Linked DNA regions of Silvibacterium dinghuense. The protein of the gene in region 1 binds, or shares a complex with, the protein of each later gene. Links are inferred from orthologs where the notes say so. Each region holds a gene or a part of one and is shown in the gene's direction. Other genes may lie near its edges.

The links.
Region 2: the proteins of ESZ00_RS18675 (region 1) and smc are in contact, whole or in part, in a crystal structure (PDB 3ZGX), measured with the Bacillus subtilis proteins. The link is inferred for Silvibacterium dinghuense from one-to-one orthologs.

Annotation. Positions count from the first base shown.
Region 1 is NZ_SDMK01000005.1:207,250-210,325, reverse strand. The notes cover bases 284-3,051. They hold ESZ00_RS18675 (segregation and condensation protein A), read left to right. Parts: upstream 284-1,083; coding sequence 1,084-2,019; downstream 2,020-3,051. Other genes in these bases: ESZ00_RS18670 (transposase), read right to left, coding at 2,670-3,051; trpS (tryptophan--tRNA ligase), read left to right, coding at 284-1,079. In the rest of the region: more of trpS, read left to right, coding at 18-283; more of ESZ00_RS18670, read right to left, coding at 3,052-3,076. UniProt on the Bacillus subtilis protein: Participates in chromosomal partition during cell division. May act via the formation of a condensin-like complex containing Smc and ScpB that pull DNA away from mid-cell into both cell halves.
Region 2 is NZ_SDMK01000002.1:275,223-279,956, reverse strand. Bases 87-4,512 are described here. They hold smc (chromosome segregation protein SMC), read left to right. Parts: upstream 87-424; coding sequence 425-4,312; downstream 4,313-4,512. Other genes in these bases: ESZ00_RS10430 (hypothetical protein), read right to left, coding at 4,390-4,512. Also shown: ESZ00_RS10440 (SDR family oxidoreductase), read left to right, coding at 1-38; more of ESZ00_RS10430, read right to left, coding at 4,513-4,734. UniProt on the Bacillus subtilis protein: Required for chromosome condensation and partitioning.

The DNA of each region.
Region 1 (3,076 bases):
CCAGTCCCAGCAGTACAATGGTGGGAGTCATTTTCTGGCAAGGAATACGGGTGTCGAACACTTCTTCTGAACTGCGCAAGCGCGTGCTGAGCGGCATGCGTCCCACCGGCAAACTGCATCTCGGCAATTACATGGGCGCCCTCTACAACTGGGTGCGGCTGCAGCACGAGTACGAGTGCTACTTTTTTGTCGCCGACTGGCATGCGCTGACGACCGACTACGCCGACCCCTCGAAGATCAAGGACAACATCCAGGATGTGGTGCTGGATTTCCTTGCAGCGGGGCTCGATCCCGAGAAGTCCACGCTGTTTATCCAGAGCCGTGTGCCGGCGCACGCCGAGCTGCATCTGGCCTTCAGCATGATTACCCCGCTGGGCTGGCTGGAGCGCGTGCCTACGTATAAGGATCAGCAGGAACAGCTTAAGGAAAAGGATCTTGCGACCTACGGGTTTCTCGGCTATCCGCTGCTGCAGTCGGCCGATATTCTTCTGTACCAGCCGGATTTCGTTCCCGTCGGCCAGGACCAGGTGGCGCATGTGGAGCTGACGCGCGAAGTGGCACGGCGCTTCAACCAGTTCTACCCGTCGAAGACGAACCCCGAGGTGCCGATCCTGCCTGAGCCGAAGGTGCTGCTGACGCCTTCGCCGAAGCTGCCTGGTCTCGACGGCCGCAAGATGTCGAAGAGCTATGGCAATACCCTCGGGCTCAGCGATCCGGAGCCGGAGATCCGCAAGAAGATCAAGGGTATGGTGACCGACCCGGCGCGCATCCGCCGCACCGACGTGGGCAATCCGGAAGTCTGCCCGGTCTTCGACCTGCACAAGGTGTTCTCGTCTGCGGAGACGCAGGAGAAGGCGCGCGAAGGCTGCACGACGGCCTCCATTGGCTGCATCGAGTGCAAGGGCTGGCTGGCCGATGCCGTGGTAGCCGAGCTGAGGCCGATCCAGGAGCGCCGCGCCTATTACGAGGCGAACCCGGCGCTGGTGGAGGAGATCATCACCACAGGCAACGAGAAGGCCGCGGCACGCGCCGCGATCACCATGCGCGAAGTGAAAACAGCCATGGGACTCGGCGAGTAAACGCATGAGCGAAGAGCAGAAGATCGTAACCGAGACGGTGACAGAAGAGCAGGCGGCTGTGCCTGCTGCGCTCGAACCTGAAAAGGCAGCACCGGCCAGCGCGGAAGCTGCCAAGCCTGTAGCTCAAAAAACAGACAAGAAGAGCAAGAAGGAGGAGGAGTCGATCTTCCCCTTCTCGGTCACCGTGGGCAAGGTCTACGATGGGCCGCTCGACCTGCTGCTGGACCTGATCCGCAAGCAGGACATCGATATCTGGGATATTCCGATCGCCAAGATCACGGCGCAGTACCTGGCTTACGTCGAAAGGCTGAAGCAGACCGATATCGACACGGCGGGCGAGTTTATCTACACGGCTGCGCTGCTCATCCAGATCAAGAGCCGCATGCTGCTGCCGCGCTCTCCGGTGGAAGGCGCCGAGGGTGAGGCCGAAGACCCACGCCGCGAGCTGGTCGAGCGGCTGCTCGAGCACGAGCGCTTCAAGAATGCCGCGCAGATGCTCTACGAGAAGCAGCAGGTCGAGGCCGCGACATGGACCAAGCCCAACCTGCGCGAGTTTCGCAACGCCGAGGGGACCGAGCAGGAGATCGCCGCCGACACGGTTGACCTGGTGCGCGTCTTCCGCGAGATTCTCGAGCGGGCAAAGAACCGCCCGATCCTGAACCTGGAAGAGGACCCCATCACGGTCGGCCAGATGATCGACTACATGCGGCGCCGCCTGGTGATGGAGGACAAGCCTGTTTCACTCCGGAAGATGCTCCAGAACACGCGCTCCGAGCGCGGCCTGGTGACGATGTTCCTGGCCATCCTCGAGCTGGTGCGCCTGCAGGCCATCCTGCTGCGGCAGGACGGCAATTTCCAAGACATCTATATCAAGAAGGCCGAGCAGTTCGAAGAGGTCATCAACGAACGCTTGAGCCAGGTTCGGGACGACTGGAATTAGCAGGCACTTTCGTCCGTTGCGTTGCGCTGAGGAGCGGCGTCTCATCCAATCAGGGATTACGCCATGGCATCTTCCAGCAACTCATTTGCGAAAGGCTTCCTCGACGGCTTCGGCCCCGGATCGTTTTTCTTCCCGGTGAGATTGCCTGGCATGCCTGAGCGTGTTTTCGCTGACGCAACCGCCGCCGATCTTGCGTGGGTGAAAGAGCAGAAGCGGATAACCGGAGAGACCCTTCTTGAACATCGATGACTCTCATATATCGGTCGAGGAAGCATCGAAGAGTCTTTTCGATGTTATGGACTCTTTGCCGTGCGGCGACTTCGAGTTTGAGCCGCCTAAGCTGGAGCTCACCGGCATCCATCCTGCTGACTTGGAGTAGCTTGAATCCTGGCTGATCCGAGACCGCGATTTCACCACAGAGGACGCAGAGAGCACAGAGGGATCCGTGCTGCGCCAATGTCCCTTTTTCAGCGCCAAGACGCAAAGAGCGCAAAGAACGCAGGGGTGAGTTTATCGCTTCCTAGCCAGGCGAAGCCTGGACGGGGCACCATGATTTTCGTGGTGCAGAGAGAACCGCAGGTCCCTCCGCTGCGCTCGCCTTCGGCTCGCTCCGGTCGGGATGACATCTCTGCAACAATGGAAGACGAAAGTTACGCGGAGGTCTTCGCTGCCTCGTACACGTCCACCGTCACCACGCCTTCGGGCAGGCCGGCGTAGCTTCTTGCGCTGGACCACTCCCAGTCGGTTTCGGTTTCTACGAGGCTGGCCTTGACCGGGGCTTCGTTCATGAAGCGGATGGCGCTCACGATCTGGTCGGCGTGGACGATGTGCTTGGTCGTGATGGTCTTGTCCCAGGCCGGGTCGTCCAGGCGGGCCGAGTTGTTGTAGCGGCGCTGGTAGCGCTGGCGCAGGGTGGCGATGGTCTCTTCCACCGTCTCCATCTCCGGCTGCGACAGCAGCAGGTGGAAGCCGGTGGGCATCACCACGTAGCCAAGGACGCGGAAGCGAAACTTGTGCCGGAGCTGCTCGAGGAGCTGGCAGAAAAGGTCGCGGTGCT
Region 2 (4,734 bases), on another replicon or contig:
AGATCAAAGTCCGTCCGCTGCAAAAGAAGAAGTCCTGACCCTGCCTGGGAGTGCGCGGACTTGTTTTTCCAACATGGCCGCTTCCCTCTTGCCTCTTGCGGTTACCCGCCTGCTTTCCGCTTGCGACGCTCCGCCGTGCGTTCTACCCTGAAATCGTCTGGCGGGGTTCTCCTGCTTCTTTTTGACGAATGGCGGCTGTTTTTGGGTGGAATGCCCTGAAAGGCATCCTCTGCAGCCTCGAAATCTGCATTCGATGTCTAAAGGTTGAGTTTGGGACGCCTTATCCACAACATCTTGGGGTTGCCATGTTGACCCTGCCCCGGCTGACCGCTACATTCGACTCTGACCAGCTTGTTTTCAGGCCTGGTCCGGCGTATTTCGCCTGCATTTCGCCTCCCCTCAGCGAAGGAAGGAGTCAATTCCCATGCTGAAGCTGAAAAAGATCCAGATCCTGGGCTTCAAGTCATTCTGTGACCGTACCGAGGTCGCGCTCCCCGGATCCGGCATTGCCATCGTCGTCGGCCCCAATGGCTGCGGCAAGTCCAACATTCTCGATGGCCTCAGCTGGGTGCTGGGCGAACAGAGCGCCAAGACCCTGCGCGGCGGCAAGATGGAAGATGTCATCTTTGCGGGTACGCGCGACCGCAAGGCCCTCGGCATGGCCGAGGTCACCATCACCCTCATCGATCCGGAAGCCTATGTCGGCGGCCCGCTGCTCGACGAGCCGGAGATCGTGATCGAGGACGAGATGGAGGCCGACTGGGACGAGGAGAAGATCCGCGCCGAACGTGCCGCCGAAGTGGAAGAGATCATCGCCGAGGCCCAGCCCGGTCCGGTCGCCGTCGAAGGCGCGGCTCCAGCCGCGAACCCGTCCGCTGTGAATCCGTCTGTAGAGCAGCCCGAGGGTGAGCAGGCTGAAGCGTCGGTGGAAGGCGGCAGCCCCGTCGTTCTCAAGATCCGGCGCCGCAAGTTCCAGAAGACGCCGCAGAAGGGCGAAATCGTCGTCACGCGCCGGCTTTTCCGCACCGGAGACAGCGAATACCTGCTCAACGGCAAGCTCTGCCGCCTGCGCGACATTCAGGACATTTTTATGGGCACCGGCCTAGGGCCGGAGTCCTACGCAATCATCGGGCAGGAGCGCATCGGCCAGCTGCTCAGCTCGAAGCCGCACGACCGCCGCTCGATCATCGAAGAGGCCGCCGGCATCACCCGCTTCAAGACCAAGAAGCGCCTCGCCGAGCTGCGCCTCGAGCAGTCGAAACAGAACCTCTCGCGCGTCAACGATATCTTCGAAGAAATTACGCGGCAGATGGCCTCGCTGAAGCGCCAGGCCGCGAAGGCCGAGCGCTACGGCCAACTGCGCGACGAGATGCGCGCACGCCTGCGCGTGGTGCTCGCCAGCCGCATCTCGCAGCTCGACACCGAACAGGCTGCGGTGACCGAAGAGATCGGCACACTGACGACCAGCATCGACCAGCACTCTGCCGCGATCGAGGAGATGGACGCGCAGCACTCGACGCTTCGCGCCCGCGGCTACGAGATCGACACTGCCGCCAAGGAATCACAGACCAGCGCCAACCAGGCTGCGGTCGAGCTCGAACGCGCCGCTTCGCGCCACCATGCGAACGCAGAACGCATCATCGATCTCGATGCCCGCGCTACTGCCGGCGCTGCCGAGCTCGAACAGACGCGCGCACAGCTTGCGAACCTCACCGCCGAGCGCGATGCGCAGCGCAAGTTCCTCGACTCTGCGGCCTCCGAGGCGCAGGCGTTCAAGGAAGAGGCGCAGGTACGCCAGCAGCAGGCCCGTGAGGCACTCGCCGCTGTGTCGTCCGGCGAGCAGCGTGCCGAAAATGCCCGCCGCCAGGCCATGCAGCTGCTCTCGCAGGTCGGCAACATTCGCAACCAAGCCACGCAGGCCGAAGAGTCGCTTGCCTCGCTCGAGCGCGAAGCCGAACGCCTTGCCGGGGAGATGAACACGGCCCGCAAGGATCTGGAATCGCTCGGAGCCGAACGCGGACAGGCATCGCTCACCTTCGAATCCGTCACCGAACGCTTGAAGAATCTCGAAGCCGAGATTCAGACGCTTCGCGCGCAGATCAACGTGAAGCGCAGCGAAGAAGCCGAGGCCAAGCGCCGCGGCGATCAGCTGCGCGGCGAACGCGCCACGCTGGCCGGGCGTAAGAATTCGCTCGAATCGCTCATCCGAGAGCACAGCTACTCCACCGACACGGTCAAGAAGCTATTCCGCTCGCATGCGCTCGCCGGCGGTCTTAAGCCCGTGGGCACGCTGGCTGACTTTCTCGAAGTCAACGACCAGTACGAAAGCGTCGTCGACGAATTTCTGCGCGACGAGCTGAACTACATCGTGGTGAAGAGCTGGGATGCCGCGCACGAAGGCATGCGCCTGCTCAAGACCGACGTCGATGGCCGCGCGACCTTCCTCGTGCATCCCGAGGACTCGCAGGCCCGCTTCTCGTTTGCCGGCGACGACTCGCAGAATCGCCACGAACAGCATCAGGGCGTGGTGCCGCTCAAGAAGTGCATCCGCGTGCTGGACGGTTTCGGTCGCTCGCTTGAAGTGATCCTGCCCAAGCTGCGCGACGGTTATGTGACACCGGATTCCGAGACGGCTCGCTCGCTTGCGCTCGAGAACCCGCAGGCTTTCTTCCTCGCGCCTTCGGGCGAATGCTTCCACAACGTCACCGTGACCGGCGGCAAGCCGCGCAACGGCGGTCCGCTTACGCTGAAGCGCGAACTGCGTGAGACACAGGAGAAGCTGCAGAAGGTCGAGACGGAACTGGCGCAGACCGAGATGGCCGCGGCTACGTTTGCGAAAGAACTCTCGGAGATCAATCGCCAGCTCGAGATTCTGGGCGAAGAGCGCCGCGTGGCCGAGCGTGAGAGCGCGAACCAGTCGGCTGCTCTCCGGCAGCTAGAGTCGGAAGTCCAGCGCCTGGAACGCCGGCTGCAGGAGTGGGTTCTGCAGGGCGAGCGCAACAAGGATCAGCGCAACCAGAAGCAGACCTTCATCGAGCAGAAGCGCGAAGAGGCCAGCCGCATCGAGTCGCAGCACCTTGCCGCCGAAGCCGGCATCGAAGAACTACAGAAGACGCTCGAAAACCTGCGCCGTCAGCGTGAAGAGGCGCAGATGCAGGCTGCTCAGGTCTCGGCGGAGCTGGCCGGACTCGAAGAACGCCGCCGCGGCGCCGAAGCGAACTTCGCGCGCATCGACCGCATGTTCAACGACGTGCGCCAGCGTGTAGGCCAGATCGAGGCACAGCTTGTCGCAGCGCAGTCGGAGAAACAGCAGCGTGAGCGCGAGAATGAACAGCTCGCCGCCAGCCGCGAACAGCTTGCCGGCACGCGGGAGCAGGCACTCGCGGAGATTGCCCGCCTCACCGCCGAAGCCACGCAGCTGCGCGCCCAGGTGACCGAGATCGAGCAACAGCTCAAGAGCCTCCGTGCTGAGACCGATACCCTGCGCGAAACCCGCAGTGTCCGCAGTTCGCGCTCGGCAACGCTCACGGCCGAGCTCACGCACCTCGAAGAGACCTGCATGAACGATCTCGCCGTCGAAGCCTCGGTGCTGCGCGAGGACCAGGAGATCGTCCGCATCGACGGCGAGGCGCTGTCGACCGAAGACGAGGCCTGCCGCGGCCTGAAGCAGAAGCTCGAGGGCATGGGTCCGGTGAACATGATGGCTCTCGAGGAGTACCAGGAGACCTCACAGCGCCACGAGTTCCTCGAAACGCAGCGTAAGGACCTGCTCGACTCGATCGAGAACACCACGGCGACCATCCGCGAAATCGACCAGATCTCGCGCACCAAGTTCGACGAAGCCTTTGTGCGCATCAATGAGAACTTCAGTGCGACGTTCTCGAAGCTCTTCGGCGGCGGTCAGGCCTTCATGCGGCTTACGGATGAGGAGAACAGCGCGGACAGCGGCATCGATATCGTTTCGCAGCCGCCGGGCAAGAAGCTGCAAAATGTGCTGCTGCTCTCCGGTGGTGAGAAAGCGCTGACCGCTCTTTCGCTGCTGGTCGGCATCTTCCAGTACCAGCCGAGCCCCTTCTGCGTGCTGGACGAAGTCGATGCCCCGCTCGACGAAACCAACGTCGGCCGCCTCGCCGACATGCTGCGCGGCATGTCGAACGACACGCAGTTCGTCATCGTGACGCACTCCAAACGCATGATGACCGCTGCCGACATGATTTACGGCGTTACCATGCAAGAGCCGGGCGTCTCGAAGGTCGTCAGCGTGAAGCTCGGCGGCCAGCAAAACACCGGCGACCGGCGCGCTACCGCATAATCCTCGCGCTCTACCTCATGTGCGAGATGCGTTGATCTTATCGATCTACCTGAATGCCGAAGAAGGCGTTATGGCATTCAGGTGGATCTCAAGGTCAAACCATCTACCAGGATCAGTTGCCCGCCCGCATCTCTGAAAACTTCCGGCGTTAGCTTCTGCTCAACATGAGCATCACCGCCACAAATCGGACAGGCGTAGATTGCTTCAGGCGGCCTATAGCTCTCCTGGAAAAGCTGGAAACTTCTGCCCGGAGATGAAGGGCGGTGGTCTTCATAGCGCACAAAATCGATGGCGACCATATTGAGATCGAGTTTCTGCCTCACTCGCGCCGCAAAAAGGTGCTGCCCGCTGGAATAACCAGCGCGATATTCCTCGACAGTTGCCACCCCAAGTGCTACCGCGTCTGTATCCATCGATGTCGC